One region of the Streptomyces akebiae genome, then DNA from elsewhere that is predicted to be linked to it. Evidence: riboswitches for the same ligand, from Rfam matches in the RefSeq annotation. Region 1 holds a riboswitch; the other holds the start of a gene.
The links. A riboswitch is a leader RNA that binds a small molecule or an ion and turns the genes downstream of it on or off. The one in region 1 is predicted to bind glycine.
Positions count from the first base shown of each region.

Region 2: another riboswitch for glycine. It lies ahead of gcvP (aminomethyl-transferring glycine dehydrogenase); the one in region 1 lies ahead of gcvT (glycine cleavage system aminomethyltransferase GcvT).

Region 1 is NZ_CP080647.1:3,144,945-3,152,854, reverse strand. It holds gene K1J60_RS13400 (hypothetical protein) at 38-298, shown strand; gene K1J60_RS13395 (SMI1/KNR4 family protein) at 302-877, shown strand; gene K1J60_RS13390 (L-serine ammonia-lyase) at 1,245-2,612, opposite strand; gene glyA (serine hydroxymethyltransferase) at 2,722-3,984, opposite strand; gene gcvH (glycine cleavage system protein GcvH) at 4,003-4,380, opposite strand; gene gcvT (glycine cleavage system aminomethyltransferase GcvT) at 4,515-5,642, opposite strand; glycine riboswitch at 5,810-5,908, opposite strand; gene K1J60_RS13370 (AAA family ATPase) at 6,127-6,798, shown strand; gene K1J60_RS13365 (enhanced serine sensitivity protein SseB) at 6,871-7,647, shown strand; gene K1J60_RS13360 (enhanced serine sensitivity protein SseB C-terminal domain-containing protein) at 7,839-7,910, shown strand, end outside.
Region 2 is NZ_CP080647.1:8,647,831-8,655,740, reverse strand. It holds gene K1J60_RS37560 (DUF5999 family protein) at 312-512, shown strand; gene gcvP (aminomethyl-transferring glycine dehydrogenase) at 630-3,515, opposite strand; glycine riboswitch at 3,688-3,784, opposite strand; gene K1J60_RS37550 (PRC-barrel domain-containing protein) at 3,908-4,276, shown strand; gene K1J60_RS37545 (DNA polymerase IV) at 4,592-5,944, opposite strand; gene K1J60_RS37540 (MerR family transcriptional regulator) at 6,011-6,655, opposite strand; gene K1J60_RS37535 (bifunctional nuclease family protein) at 6,956-7,429, opposite strand; gene ftsR (transcriptional regulator FtsR) at 7,515-7,910, opposite strand, start outside.

The DNA.
Region 1 (7,910 bases):
CAACAACCAAGATCAGCCGTTAAGTTGACACACCCCCTTGTCGGAGTACGAGAAGACCAACACGCCGTATCTCAGTTCAGGGGTGGAGCGGGACATAGTGAAGGCGATCAAGGCAGACAAACATGTCGCGCTGTCCATCACGCCCCACTTTGAGGGGAAGCGTGCTCAATCTGGGATTCCGTCCAGCATCGAGTACAACTACTCGATCATCGAGGACGGTGTCAGCAAACACTGTGTCGTGCATCCGACGCCTACCGGTGGCCGGACGACTGGTTCCGTGAACTGTCCGAAGAGGTGAAAAATGGAGTACCGAACCAGGCTTGCCGAGATTCTGGGGCCGTCTCGACACAACGCCACCCCTGGCGCATGGCAGGCGCTTGAGGCGGAACTGGCTGCGGGCCTGCCCAGCGATTACAAGGAATTTATCGAGTCGTACGCGCCGGTACGCGTCAATAGTCATCTCCACTTCGATCACCCTGCCCACCCACAGTGGAACCTGGGAAAATGGATCAAGGAGACTCTGGATGCCTATCGTGAGGTGGAGTGGGATGAGCTGACCTGTCCGGACTTCGTGTCCTCGGAGCCGAGTTTCGGTGCTCCTGATGGTTTGGTTCCGTTGTTCGGGTCGGACCGTGGAGAGTGCTTCTTCTTCCGGCCCGGTAGAAATCCGAGTGTGTATGTCTATGTGGGGAGCGACGACGACTTCTACCGCTACGACATGACGTTTTCGGAGTGGTTGTACCGCTATCTGAGTGGTGAGGACATGGCTGGCCCCAACAGCAGTGCCTTCTATCCAGGGCCGGTCAGGTTTGATGCCCTTCCTGGTGCGGAGGGGCCCGAGGGCGATTCCTGGTTCGGGCCTGCCCGGCTGGATTAGATAGAGGCCAAGGGCACGGCAAGTAGACGGCTGGGCTGGGTACTACCGGGAAGGCATCCGTTGAGCCCACCGTGGATGGCTTGTCTTCAGCCGGATAGATCTTGTCCATGCTGCCTTCGGGGAGGTAGCGGCGGGGGAAAGCGATCCACCCGGCGGTCGGCGGTCAGGGCAGATCGGAACAGTGATTGCGGATGTCACGAACCCCCAGTTCGGACGCCCATCCTGTGGGATTTCCCGGGGACTTTTCGGGGACACTCACGCCCTGCCTCAGGGACATTCCGGGGACTTTCCGCCGTGTAAGCAGGGAAGGCCCCGACAGCGCTGACAGCGCTGAAAGACAAGAACGCGCTGCTCAGAGCCCATCCCCTCAGCACTCGATGATGTTCACCGCGAGCCCGCCCCGAGCCGTCTCCTTGTACTTGACGCTCATGTCCGCGCCGGTCTCCTTCATCGTCTTGATCACCTTGTCGAGGGACACCTTGTGGGTGCCGTCGCCGCGCATCGCCATACGGGCGGCGGTGACGGCCTTCACCGCGGCCATGCCGTTGCGTTCGATGCAGGGGATCTGGACGAGGCCGCCCACGGGGTCGCAGGTGAGGCCGAGGTTGTGCTCCATGCCGATCTCGGCGGCGTTCTCGACCTGTTCGGGGCTGCCGCCGAGGACTTCGGCGAGGGCCCCGGCCGCCATGGAGCAGGCGGAGCCGACCTCGCCCTGGCAGCCGACCTCGGCGCCGGAGATGGAGGCGTTCTCCTTGAAGAGCATGCCGATGGCCCCGGCCGCGAGCAGGAACCGCACGACGCCGTCCTCGTCCGCGCCCGGCACGAAGTTGATGTAGTAGTGGAGGACGGCGGGGATGATGCCGGCCGCGCCGTTCGTCGGGGCGGTGACGACCCGGCCCCCGGCGGCGTTCTCCTCGTTCACGGCCATCGCGTAGAGCGTGATCCACTCCATGGCGTGGGCCAACGGATCGCCCTCGGCGCGCAGTTGACGTGCGGAGACGGCCGCCCGGCGACGGACCTTCAGACCGCCGGGGAGGATGCCCTCACGGGTCATGCCCCGGGAGACGCAGGCCTGCATCACCCCCCAGATGTCCAGGAGTCCGGAGCGGATCTCCTCCTCCGTGCGCCAGGCCCGTTCGTTCTCCAGCATCAGCGCGGAGATGGACAGACCGGTCTCCCTGGTCAGGCGCAGCAGCTCGTCGCCCGTGCGGAAGGGGTACTTCAGGACCGTGTCGTCGAGTTTGATGCGGTCCGCTCCGACCGCCTCCTCGTCGACGACGAAGCCGCCGCCGACCGAGTAGTACGTCTTCGACAACAGCTCCGCGCCGTCGGCGTCGTGGGCCCAGATCGTCATGCCGTTGGCGTGGTAGGGCAGCGCCTTGCGGCGGTGGAGGACCAGGTTCTTGTCGAAGTCGAAGGGGATCTCGTGGTCACCGAGGAGACGGATACGGCCCGACTCCTTGATCGACTCCACCCGGTCGTCGGCCGACTCGACGTCCACCGTGCGCGGTGAGACGCCCTCCAGGCCCAGGAGTACGGCCTTGGGGGTGCCGTGGCCGTGGCCGGTCGCGCCCAGCGAGCCGTACAGCTCGACACGTACCGAGGCGACGCCCGCGAGCAGTTCCTCGTTGCGCAGCCGGCGGGCGAACATCCGGGCGGCCCGCATCGGGCCGACCGTGTGGGAGCTGGACGGGCCGATGCCGATCGAGAACAGGTCGAAGACCGAGATGGCCACGGTGACTCCTCAGAACGGGGGAGGTGGTGCGGGGGGTGGGGCACCGCGCTCACTGCCCAGTGTGCGCGGTGCCCCCGGAAAGCGGGACTGCCGACGGGTGAACCCCGGGTTACTTCCCCAGGCCCGGGTACAGCGGGTGCTTGTCGGCGAGTGCCTTGACCCGGGTCTTCAGCGCCTCCGCGTCGTAGGCGGGCTTCAGCGCCTCGGCGATGACGTCGGCGACCTCGGTGAAGTCCTCGGCCGTGAAGCCGCGCGTCGCCAGAGCCGGTGTGCCGATGCGCAGGCCGGAGGTGACCATGGGCGGGCGGGGGTCGTTGGGGACGGCGTTGCGGTTGACCGTGATGCCGACCTCGTGGAGGCGGTCCTCGGCCTGCTGCCCGTCCAGCTCGGAGGCGCGCAGGTCGACCAGGATCAGGTGCACGTCCGTGCCGCCGGACAGCACGTCGACGCCGGCCGCGCGGGCGTCGGCGGCCGTCAGGCGCTCGGCGAGGATCCGCGCGCCCTCGACCGTACGGCGCTGGCGCTCCTTGAACTCCTCGCTCGCCGCGACCTTGAAGGACACCGCCTTCGCCGCGATGACGTGCTCCAGCGGGCCGCCCTGGAAGCCGGGGAAGACGGAGGAGTTGAGCTTCTTCGCGAAGTCCTTCCTGGCGAGGATGATGCCGCCGCGCGGTCCGCCGAGCGTCTTGTGCGTCGTGGAGGTGACCACGTCCGCGTACTCGACCGGGTTGGGGTGCAGTCCGGCCGCGACCAGGCCCGCGAAGTGCGCCATGTCCACCCACAGGTACGCCCCGACCTCGTCGGCGATCCGGCGGAAGGCGGCGAAGTCCAGCTGACGGGGGTACGCCGACCAGCCCGCGATGATCACCTTCGGGCGGTGCTCCTTGGCGAGCCGCTCGACCTCGGCCATGTCGACGAGTCCGGCGTCGTCCACGTGGTAGGCGACCACGTTGAACTGCTTGCCGGAGAAGTTCAGCCGCATCCCGTGGGTGAGGTGGCCGCCGTGCGCGAGGTCCAGGCCGAGGATGGTGTCGCCGGGGGAGGCCAGCGCGAACAGCGCGGCCTGGTTGGCGGAGGCCCCGGAGTGCGGCTGGACGTTGGCGTACTCGGCACCGAAGAGGTCCTTGACCCGCTCGATGGCGATCTGCTCGGCGACGTCGACGTGCTCGCAGCCGCCGTAGTAGCGGCGGCCCGGGTAGCCCTCGGCGTACTTGTTGGTCAGCACCGAGCCCTGGGCCTCCATGACCGCCACCGGAGCGAAGTTCTCCGAGGCGATCATCTCCAGGGTGGACTGCTGACGGTGCAGCTCGGCGTCGACGGCGGCGGCGACGTCCGGGTCCAGCTCGTGCAGGGGCGTGTTCAGAAGCGACATGCGTACGACCTCGTCTTCTCAGCCGGCGGTGTGGGCGACGTACTCGTCGGCGGAGAGCAGATCGTCCGGCTCCTCCGCGACGCGTACCTTGAACAGCCACCCGCCCTCGAACGGGGCGGTGTTCACCAGCGACGGGTCGTTGACGACGTCCTCGTTGATCTCGGTGATCTCACCGGAGACCGGCGAGTACAGGTCGCTGACCGACTTCGTGGACTCCAGTTCGCCGCAGGTCTCGCCCGCGGTCACGGTGGAGCCCACCTCGGGGAGCTGGGCGTAGACGACATCGCCGAGCGCGTTCGCCGCGAACTCCGTGATGCCGACCGTCGAGACGCCGTCCTCGGCGACCGACAGCCACTCGTGCTCCTTGCTGTAGCGCAGCTGCTGGGGGTTGCTCATGGCCTGAATTCTCCTGTACGCGGGGGAGTGGTGATGAATGGGGGACTGCTGAAACCGTTGTTGAGCAGCACGGATGTGCCGAGCGTCACTGCCGGCACGCGCACGGCCGCCGCTTTCGAACGACTACGACGGTGTCACTTCTGCCGCTTGTAGAAGGGCAGCGCCACGACCTCGTACGGCTCGTGGCTGCCCCGGATGTCCACGCCCACACCGGCGGTGCCCGGCGCCGAGTGCTCGGCGTCGACGTACGCCATCGCGATCGGCTTCCCGAGGGTGGGGGAGGGGGCGCCCGAGGTGACCTCGCCGATCACCTTGCCGTCGGCGACCACCGGGTACCCGGCGCGCGGGACCCGGCGGCCCTCGGCGATCAGGCCGACCAGGACGCGAGGCGGCTCGTGGTTGAGGTTCTCGAGGGCCTCGCGCAGGGCGGTGCGGCCCACGAAGTCGCCCTCCTTCTCGAACTTCACGACCCGACCGAGGCCGGCGTCGAAGGGCGTCAGCGCGGTCGACAACTCGTGCCCGTACAGCGGCATGCCCGCCTCCAGGCGCAGCGTGTCCCGGCAGGACAGCCCGCAGGGCACCAGCCCGGCGCCCTCGCCCGCCTTGGTCAGCGCCTGCCACAGCTCGACGGCGTGCTCCGGCTTCACGAACAGCTCGAAGCCGTCCTCGCCGGTGTACCCGGTGCGCGCGATCAGCGCGGGAACCCCGGCGACCGTGCCCGGCAGCCCCGCGTAGTACTTCAGCCCGTCGAGGTCGGCGTCGGTGAGCGAGGCCAGGATCCCGGGCGACTCGGGGCCCTGCACGGCCAGCAGGGCGTAGGCGTCCCGGTCGTCCCGCACCTCGGCGTCGAACCCGGCGGAACGCTCCACGAGCGCGTCCAGCACCACCTGGGCGTTGGAGGCGTTCGCGACGACGAGGTACTCCGTGTCCGCCAGCCGGTAGACGATCAGGTCGTCGAGGATGCCGCCGTCCTCGCGGCAGATCATGGTGTAGCGGGCGCGGCCGGTCTTCACACCGCCGATGTTGCCGACGAGCGCGTGGTCCAGCAGCGCGGCGGCCCGCGGGCCGGTGACGGTGATCTCACCCATGTGGGACAGGTCGAAGAGGCCGGCCCTCGTGCGGACGGCGGTGTGCTCGTCCCGCTCGGAGCCGTAGCGCAGGGGCATGTCCCAGCCCGCGAAGTCGGTCATCGTCGCACCGAGCGAGCGATGCAGGGCATCGAGCGCGGTCCGGCGCGGTCCAGTGGTGGGGCTGCTGCTCATCGGATTCTGCTCCCAGGGCATGACAGGCGACAGGCGAGGAAAGTCCTCCCCATCTGTCATCGGAACCTGAGAGGTTCACCACGACCGTACGTACCGGTGGTCGTGACTTGCACCGTGGGTGGAGCCGCCCCCGCGGAAGAGGGGTACGGCCCGCTTTTCAGATGTGCCTCGCCCACGCGGTATCTGGGCCTGAGAGATTCAAGGGAGGGACTTGCTCCTTCGGCGCCCCAGCGATCGACTGCTGGGAGCTCTCCCGCGCGGATTCAAGCGGCCGGTATGCAGTTGGCGCGCACATCATTGCACGCATCGACGCGGGGCGGCAGGGGGACCTTTCAGAGGTGGGGAACGACGGAGCACAGGCAGACACAGCGGTCCGTAGCACTCTTGTGGCAATACGAGGACTGAATCAGGAGGGATCGGGCATTACCTTTTCTTTACGGTCTGTGGGGATGGGACCTCCATGCCCCTGGGGAGGACGATCACGGTGAACAGGACCACGGCGTACGCGACGACCTCGGGCATCGCCATGCCCAAGCAGCCCGTCGCACCGGCCGGCGCGGCGTGCGGCCCGTTCCCGAGGGCGGTCGTCCGCGACCTCCGGGCGCGTTCGGGGCGCAGTCCCCACGAGCTGTCCTTCGGGCCGGACGACCTGGTGGTGGTCACCGGGCTCCCCGGCAGCGGCAAGTCGACACTGATGCGGCGGACAGTGCCCGGCGTCCGCATCGACTCCCAGGACACGCGCGACCGCTTCGACGCCCGCTTCGCCCGTCATCTGCCGTACGCGTTGTACCGCCCCTTCGTGCGCCTCGCGCACTACGCGGGGCTGCGACGCGCCCTCCGCTCGGGGGAGGGCGTCGTCGTGCACGACTGCGGGACGCAGGCGTGGGTGCGAAGCTGGCTCGCCCGCGAAGCCCGCCGCCGGGGCGGCACCCTTCACCTGCTGTTGCTCGACGTCACTCCCGGTGAGGCCCGGGACGGACAACGGGAGCGCGGCCGGGGCGTCTCCCGCTACGCGTTCGCGCGGCACCGGGGGGCCATGACCCGATTGCTGCGTGCGGTGGAGAAGGGGAGGCTGCCGCAGGGGTGCGGGGCGGCCGTGCTCATCGACCGGGCCGCCGCCGATGTCCTGAAGCGGATCGACTTCCCGCGCTCCTGAAGGGCGCGCCCGCCCCGGGAGCAATTAAGGTGCAGGGACAACAGCATCACGGAGCAAAGCGGTAGGCAGCAGATGGACTTCCCGGCGGACTTCCCGGCACAGGCGTATCCCCATGGGCACGGCGGATGGCCCGGCAACGAGCTGGAGGAGGTGCTGTCCGCCTCGCTCGGGGTGCCCCAGGCCGGGGCGCGGATCGTGGAGGTGCTGGCCCGCAGCTTCGTCTGGGTGCCGCTGCCGGAGGGCGGCGGCCCGCAGAGCGGTCAGCTCGACCTGCCGACGATGGAGTTCGACGGGCAGGCGTATGTGCCGGTCTTCAGCTCCGAGGAGCAGTTCCGTCAGGTCGTCGGCAACCACATGTCGTACACGATCGCCCCCGCCGTCGAGTTCGCGCGGGGTCTGCCCCCGCAGATCGGGCTCGCCCTGAACCCCGACGGCGTCGTGGGCATCCCGCTGCCGCCGCCCGCGGTGGCCGAGCTGTGCCGGGCCGGCCGGACCCCGCTGGACGGATCGGCGAGCGGTGCCCGCGTGCGCCTCTTCGAACCGGACTGGCAGGACGACCCGGTGGACTTCCTGGCCGCGGCCTCCGCCGAGTTCGCCGGAACCGGAGTCGTCCTCTGCGCCCGTCGCTGCCTCGCCACCATCGAGACCGCCGACCCCGTCATGTTCATCGGCGTCGAACTGGCCTCCTGGGAGGCCGACCGCGCCCTCCCCCTCGCCGCCCTCGGCCGGGCCCTCACCAAGGTCCCCGTCCCCTGGCCCGTCAACATGGTCTTCCTGGACGTGGCCCAGGACCCGGTCGGCGACTGGCTCCGCGAAAAGGTACGGCCCTTCTATCAGCAGGGGTACTGATCAGCGCGCCGCGAAGGGGCGCGGGGAACGGCGCGACCAGCCACAACGAGCCCGCACCCCGCGACGCACGTCAACCTCCGAGCCCTGACCGGCTCAACCGGCACACCACCTAAGCTGTCTCCTATAACCAGGGTCCAACACGAAGGACGGCCAACGTGAGCGGCAGCATCGCCACCGGGCAGGTCGAGCACATGCTGCGCCAGGTGACGCCCGGGCGTTACGACGCCTACGAGGCGCTGCTGCGTGCCCTGGCCACCCCGTCC
Region 2 (7,910 bases), 5.5 Mb from region 1:
GCTCACTCGGGCGGCAATATGCTCGTACGAGCTATTCACTCGTCTTCCCCGCCAGAGGACTAGCCCCATCCGACCATGGCGAACCACCCGAAGGGACAGTGCGGCGGGGATGAACCGTCCGCGCGAGAGATGCGTCATCAACCTGTGAAGAAGTCGTGCTGCGAAATGCCTGCGGATTGACGCCCGTGGGGCAACACTGGGACCGGACCGATTTATCACAACGGGGGGCGGCCATGAACGAGGCTTCAAGCCGCGGGTCGGACAAACCAGCCAACTCAGACCACTCGACAAACCGAAAGATCCCACCAACCATGTGCCAGCACCAGCCACTGTGCCCGACTGCCGAATCCGCCGACCGGGAAGGCGCCCGACTCGTGGCGCACCACCCGGAGCAGGGATGGAGCCTGCTCTGCAACGGCGTTCTGCTCTTCGAGGACACCGGTGAGCTCCTGCCGGACGGCCAGATCATCGCGCCGCACCGCCCGATGGGCACCGTGGTGACAGCCGCCTGAGCCGCACGGACGTGCGCACGGGGTGAGCGTCCCCGCACGGGACGTCCGCCCGGACAGAAGAGGGGCCGGCCGGAGAACGCACTCTCCGAACCGGCCCCGACGCGTATCCGAGGATGACTACTCTGCGTAGGCGTCCAGCGGCGGGCAGGAGCAGACCAGGTTCCGGTCGCCGAAGGCCTGATCGATCCGGCGCACCGGCGGCCAGTACTTGTCGGCGGGCGAGACACCGGCCGGGAACACCGCCTCCTCACGGGTGTAGGCGTGCTCCCACTCCCCGCCGAGCGCGGCCGCGGTGTGCGGCGCGTTGCGCAGCGGGTTGTCGTCCGCCGGCCACTCCCCCGAGGCGACCTTCTCGATCTCCGCGCGGATCGCGATCATCGCGTCGCAGAACCGGTCCAGCTCGCCGAGGTCCTCCGACTCGGTCGGCTCGATCATCAACGTCCCGGCCACCGGGAACGACATCGTCGGCGCGTGGAAGCCGTAGTCGATCAGCCGCTTGGCGATGTCGTCGACGCTCACCCCGGTCGCCTTGGCCAGCGGCCGCAGGTCGACGATGGCCTCGTGTGCCACGAGGCCGCCAGGGCCGGTGTAGAGCACCGGGTAGTGCGGCTCAAGCCGCTTGGCGATGTAGTTGGCGCTGAGCACGGCCACCTGAGTGGCCCGCTTGAGCCCCTCTCCGCCCATGAGCCGGACGTAGGCCCACGAGATCGGCAGGATGCCCGCCGAGCCCCACGGCGCCGCCGAGATCGGGCCCACACCGGTCTCCGGCCCGGCCGCGGGCTGCAGCGGGTGGTTGGGCAGGTACGGCGCCAGGTGCTCACGCACCGCGACCGGCCCGACGCCCGGGCCACCGCCGCCGTGCGGGATGCAGAACGTCTTGTGCAGGTTCAGATGCGACACGTCGCCGCCGAAGTGCCCCGGCTTGGCGAGCCCCACCAGCGCGTTGAGGTTGGCCCCGTCGACGTAGACCTGGCCACCGGCGTCGTGCACCTGCGCACAGATGTCGGCCACGTGCTCCTCGAACACGCCGTGGGTCGACGGGTAAGTGATCATCAGCACGGACAGCTCGTCGCGGTACTGCTCGATCTTCGCCCGCAGGTCCTCGACGTCGATCTCGCCGTCCTCGGCGGTCTTCACCACGACGACCTTCATACCGGCCATGACGGCGCTCGCCGCGTTGGTGCCGTGCGCGGAGGACGGGATGAGGCACACGGTCCGCTGCGCGTCACCGTTGGCCCGGTGGTACCCGCGTACGGCCAGCAGCCCGGCCAGCTCACCCTGCGAGCCCGCGTTCGGCTGCAGCGACACCCTGTCGTACCCGGTGGCCTCCGCCAGCCGCTCCTCCAGCTCACGGATGAGCGTGAGGTACCCCTGCGCCTGCCCGGCAGGCGCGAACGGGTGCAGCTGCCCGAACTCGGGCCAGGTCACCGGCTCCATCTCGGTGGTCGCGTTGAGCTTCATCGTGCAGGAGCCCAGCGGGATCATGCCCCGGTCCAGCGCGTAGTCACGGTCGGCGAGCCGGCGCAGATACCGCAGCATCGCGGTCTCGGAGCGGTACTCGTGGAACACCGGGTGGGTGAGGTAGTCGTCCGACCGCAGCAGCGCCTCGGGCAGCGCGTCCCGCGCCTCGGCGTCCAGGGCCTCGACATCCCCCTGCACGCCGAACGCGGTCCACACGGCGCCCAGCTGCGCCCTGGTCGTGGTCTCGTCGCAGGAGATCGACACCAGGTCCGCGTCCACGAGGTGCAGGTTCACGCCATGTTCCCGCGCGGCCGCCACGACCTCACCGGCCCGTCCCGGCACCCGCACGGTGAGCGTGTCGAAGTACGCGCCGTGCACGACCTCGATCCCACCGGCCGCGAGCCCCGCGGCGAGCACCACGGCGTACCTGTGCGTACGCCGCGCGATGGTCCGCAGCCCCTCCGGCCCGTGGTACACGGCGTACATCCCGGCCATCACGGCGAGCAGCACCTGAGCCGTACAGATGTTGCTGGTCGCCTTCTCCCGGCGGATGTGCTGCTCCCGCGTCTGCAGGGCGAGCCGGTACGCCTTGTGTCCGTCCGCGTCCACGGAGACGCCCACGAGCCGCCCGGGCAGGCTGCGCGCGAACTTCTCCCGCACCGCCATGTAGCCCGCGTGCGGTCCACCGAAGCCCATCGGCACCCCGAAACGCTGTGTCGTCCCCACCGCGATGTCGGCGCCCAGCTCGCCGGGTGAGGTCAGCAGAGTGAGGGCGAGCAGGTCGGCGGCAACGGTGACGAGCGCGCCGAGTTCGTGCGACTGCTCGATGACCGGCTTCAGATCGCGTACGGCACCGGAGGCGCCGGGGTACTGCAGCAGCACCCCGTTGATCTCCCGCTCGGCGATGTCAGCCGGAATCCCCTCGCTCAGGTCCGCGACGACGACCTCGACCCCGGTCGGTTCGGCGCGTGTCTCGATCACGGCGACGGTCTGCGGCAGCGCGTCCGCGTCGACGAGGAAGAGGCCCTTCTTGTTCTTCCCCATGCGCCGGGAGAGCGCCATGGCCTCGGCGGCCGCGGTGCCCTCGTCGAGCAGCGAGGCCCCGGAGGTGGGCAGCCCGGTCAGTTCGGCGACGACCGTCTGGAAGTTGAGCAGCGCCTCCAGCCGCCCCTGGGAGATCTCGGGCTGATACGGCGTGTAAGCGGTGTACCAGGCCGGGTTCTCCATGACGTTCCGCAGAATGACGGGCGGGGTGAAGGTCCCGTAGTAGCCGAGTCCGATCATGGACCCCAGCACCTGGTTGCGGTCCGCCAGCGTACGCAGCTCCGCCAGTACCTCGGCCTCGGAGCGGGCGCCCGGCAGATCCAGCGCCTCGGCGTTCTTGATCACATCGGGGACCGCGGCGGCCGTCAGCTCGTCGAGCGAGCCGTACCCGACGTGCGCGAGCATCTTGGCCCGGGCCTCGACGTCCGGGCCGATGTGGCGCCGCTCGAAGGGGATTCCCTGTTCGAGCTCGGAGAGCGGAATGCGATGGGCGGTCATTACGGAGGCCTCCTGGTCTGACACGACCTTCGAGGGGCACCACGGCACGGGTGCCCGAACGGCCTCCCCCTCTGTCATCTCAACCTGAGAGCTTCACCGGACCTGGTTCGGGCCGGTTTTCACCGTCGGTGAGAGCGGGAGCCGTGGCACCCGCTCTGCTTTCCAGAGTGACCTCGTCCGTGCGGTACGTGAGCCTGAGAGATTCCGGGGAGGATTTGCTCCTTCGGCGCCTCCGGATGGTGTCCGGAGGACTCTCCCGCGCGGGGTCAACAGCCGCTGCCAGAGTATCAGCGCGGTCAACGCACGGGTCTTCGAGTGGCCGCCGCCCCCGATGTGCCTTTTCGTAGTGGAGAGACACCATCCGCAACCGCTTGCGACCACATGGAGGGCCCGTGCAGACCGACATCGATCCGCGCAACCTGATCGGCCGCAAGGCGTTCGACCGCAAGGGAAGCAAGATCGGCACCGTGGACGAGGTCTACCTCGACGACGCCACCGGCATCCCCGAGTGGGCCGCGATACGCATGGGCTTCTTCGGCCGCGACGCCTTCGTCCCCCTGGAACCCAGCGAACTGGTCGAAGGGACCCTCCGCGTCCCCTTCGAACGCGCTCTCATCAAGGACGCCCCCGACTTCGGAGTGGGCCGCCACCTCTCCCCGGAACAGGAACTCCAGCTCTACCACCACTACGGCCTGGACACGGCCCCGCCCCCACCCGTGGACCACGACTTCGGCAACATCGCGGGCAAGGACGACGCCTGACCCATACCCGAAGCCCCTCCACGCACGGCACTCCCTCCAGCCACACAGCCCCCTCGGGCACCTTCCACCCCCCCCAGACGACATCTGGCTCCTTCCCCAGCCCGTAGGCACCCCCGTTGAGCAGTGCCTGATCTCGGCCCCGTTGAGCAGTGCCTGATCTCGGCCCCCTTCCTCAACCATGAGCACCCCCTGATCGCAGCCGCCCTCCCCACCCGGCCACCTCCCCAAGGCCAGCCACCCTGCCCCTCGCGCCACCCTCGTCCCCGCCGCATCAGCGCTCGGCCCCAGCGACGCAGACCGACGGGTGCCGCGGCCTCAGCCCGGCACCCCACCCCGCACCAGCGGCAACGGTTCCGCCGGCTCCAGCCCCGGATCGTCGGTCCGGAAGGTCCGCACCCGCCCGGGCTCCACGTCCTCCGGCGTCTCGAACCGCACGGTCACCCGCCCCAGCCCACTCCCCTGCACCCACCCGTGCCCGTATTCGGCATGCCGCACATCGTGCCCGGCCCTCCACTGCCGCTCCCCACCCGAACGCTCCTCCACCGCGGGCCCCTCCACAGCGCCCCCGGCCTCGTCCTCGACGAGATCCACCTCACCCGCCGCCTGCGCGAACAGGTCCTCCTGCGTGTAGTCGGCGAGGCCACTGACGCCCACCCCGAGCAATCGCACCCCACCCGTCGTGTCCACGGCCTCCAGCAACCGCCCCGCGGCCTCTCGCACCACCGCGGGGTCGTCCGTGGGCCCCCGCAACGTCTCGGACCGGGTCAACGTCGAAAAGTCGTACCGCCGCACCTTCAGCACGATCGTCCGGCCCGACAGCCCGGCCCCCCGCAACCTCCGCACACACCGATCCGCGAGCCGCTGAACCTCCATCCGAACCCGCACGCGGTCATGGATGTCGACGTCGTACGTGTCCTCCACCGACACGGACTTCGTGTCCCGCTCGGCCACCACCGCGCGGTCGTCCCGGGCGAGCGCCATCGCGTACAGCCCGTGCCCGTGCGCCTTGCCCAGCAGCCGTACGACCTCGTCCTCCCCGGCCTCCACGATCTCCTCCACCGTGGTGATCCCGGCCCGCCGCAGATGGTCCCCGGTCGCCGGCCCCACCCCCGGCAGGATCCGCACCGACATCGGCCCCAGCAACGCCCGCTCGGTCCCGGGTTCGATCAGCACCAGCCCGTCCGGCTTGGCCTGTTCGGAGGCGATCTTCGCGAGCATCTTGGAGGCCGCGAGCCCCACGGAGCCGGTGAGCGCGGTCACCGCGCGTATGTCCGCCCGCAACCGCACTCCCACCAACCGGGCGGACTCCTCGTCCCAAGCCGCTCCCCCGGCCTCCAGGTCCACGAACGCCTCGTCCAGACTCAACGGCTCCACCAGCGGAGACAGATCGCGCAACAGCCCCATCACCTGATCGCTGATCGCCCGGTAGAAGGTGAAGCGCGGCGTGAGATACGCGGCGTTCGGCGCGAGCCGGCGCGCCTGCGCCATCGGCATCGCCGAGTGCACCCCGAAGACCCGTGCCTCGTACGAGGCGGTGGCGACCACTCCACGCGGCCCCAGCCCACCCACGACCACGGCTTTCCCCCGCAGACTCGGCTTGGACGCCTGCTCCGCCGAGGCGTAGAAGGCATCCATGTCGAGATGAAGGATCGTGGGCGCGGCTCTCACATCTCCGATGCTGCCCTACGCCACTGACAACGCGCCGTGTCCCTGGGCCGCGACGGCACGTACCTCTCAGACCGCCCGGTTGCGCCGGCGCGCGAGCTCGTCCGACGGGTTGTGGCCCACCAGCGTCTCCCCCGTGTCGACCCGCTCCCCGTGCAGCTGGGAGAGAGCGCTTTCCACGTCACGCCAAACGACCCCCACGGCGATCCCGAAGACCCCCTGGCCGCCCTGGAGCAGAGCGTGGACCTCGTCGGGCGAGGTGCACTCGTAGACCGTCGCCCCGTCGCTCATCAGCGTCATCCGCTCCAGGTCGCTGAAGCCCCGCTCCCTCAGATGCTGGACGGCGGTGCGGATGTTCTGCAGCGACACCCCCGTGTCGAGGAACCGTTTCACGATCTTGAGGACGACGACGTCCCGGAAGCTGTAGAGACGCTGCGTCCCCGAGCCCTGCGCGGAGCGCACACTCGGCTCCACGAGACCGGTACGTGCCCAGTAGTCGAGCTGCCGATAGGTGATGCCGGCGGCCGCGCACGCGGTGGGACCGCGGTAGCCGACGTTCTCATGCGGCTCGGATGCCGCATCCGCGCCGCCCCGCACGGCCGCGGGCCGCTGCGGAACGTGACCGGCCGCGCTGCCGTGAAGCGGGTACGGGCCGCCGTCCCCCAGCCTGCGTCCGGGGGCACCCCCAGCCGTACCGTCGCCGCTGCTTCTCACGCCGACCTCCGTCCTTGACCTGCCTCATCGACGGTAGGCAGCCACCAGGGGTGCGTCAACGACCACCGCACTCGCCACGCCGAGTGATAATCACCCTGAGAGTGGTTTACCGTGCCCTCCCGCGGGGAAAGGCTAGCCGAATGCCTTCCGGCAAGGCCGCCTGACGGCGCACGGGCACTTGGCAACGTGCCGAGGCCTGCTCGGACACCCTCACCGCAGCCACAAGCCCTCCGCCCGCAATGTGGCATCCGCGCCGGCAGCGTCAGGGCCCCACGGCCCCACACCACCGCCCGCCCGGCCTCACTGGCTGTTCGTACCGAAGTCCTCGGGCGAGATCTGGTCGAGGAACTCGCGGAACTTCTCCACCTCGTCCTCCTGCTCGTCCGGGATCGCGATGCCCGCGTCGTCGAGCACCCCGTCACTGCCGAAGATCGGCGTACCCGTACGTAGCGCCAGCGCTATGGCGTCGGAAGGCCGCGCACTCACCTCGACCCCGCTGGCGAACACCAGCTCCGCGTAGAAGACGCCCTCACGGAGGTCGGTGATGCGCACTTCCGTGAGCTCCTGGCCGACGGCCTCCAGCACGTCCTTGAACAGGTCGTGGGTCAGCGGTCGCGCTGGGGCCATGCCCTGCTGGGCAAAAGCGATCGCCGTCGCCTCCCCCGGCCCGATCCAGATGGGGAGGTAACGGTCGCCTCCCACTTCGCGCAGGAGCACGATCGGTTGGTTGGAGGGCATTTCGACCCGGACACCTACGACATCGAGCTCGTTCACACAGCAACCCTAGGCCGTGCTCGGGATGTTTGGGTAGTCGAGCACAGATCGGCCGACCGATCCGCCACAGGCGAACACCGAGCCCTCAGCGAAGGCGCACACCCAGGGCGCTCTGGACCAGGGCGGCATGCAGCTTCACCGTGAGCCCCGCCAGCTCCCGCGTGCGGTCCTCCGCATGGGCCCTGGTCTGCGGATTGCGGTGCAGACGCAAGGGCGCCACCACCTGATCCACGAGCCCCGCCTCGCGGTCGGCGGCGGCCCGCATCACCCTCAGATGCCGGGGCTCGATACCGAACCGACCCAGTTCCACCACAAGCGTGGCGACAGTGAGTGCCTCCGCGTCGAAGGAACCGTCGGGCAGCGCGGCCACCAGCCCGTACGACTCCCACTCCGCCAGCTGGTCCTCGTCGATCCCGGCACCGGCCATGAGCTCACCGCGCCCGATCCGGGCCGCTGTCGGCTCCTCGGGCTCCCCGAAGAG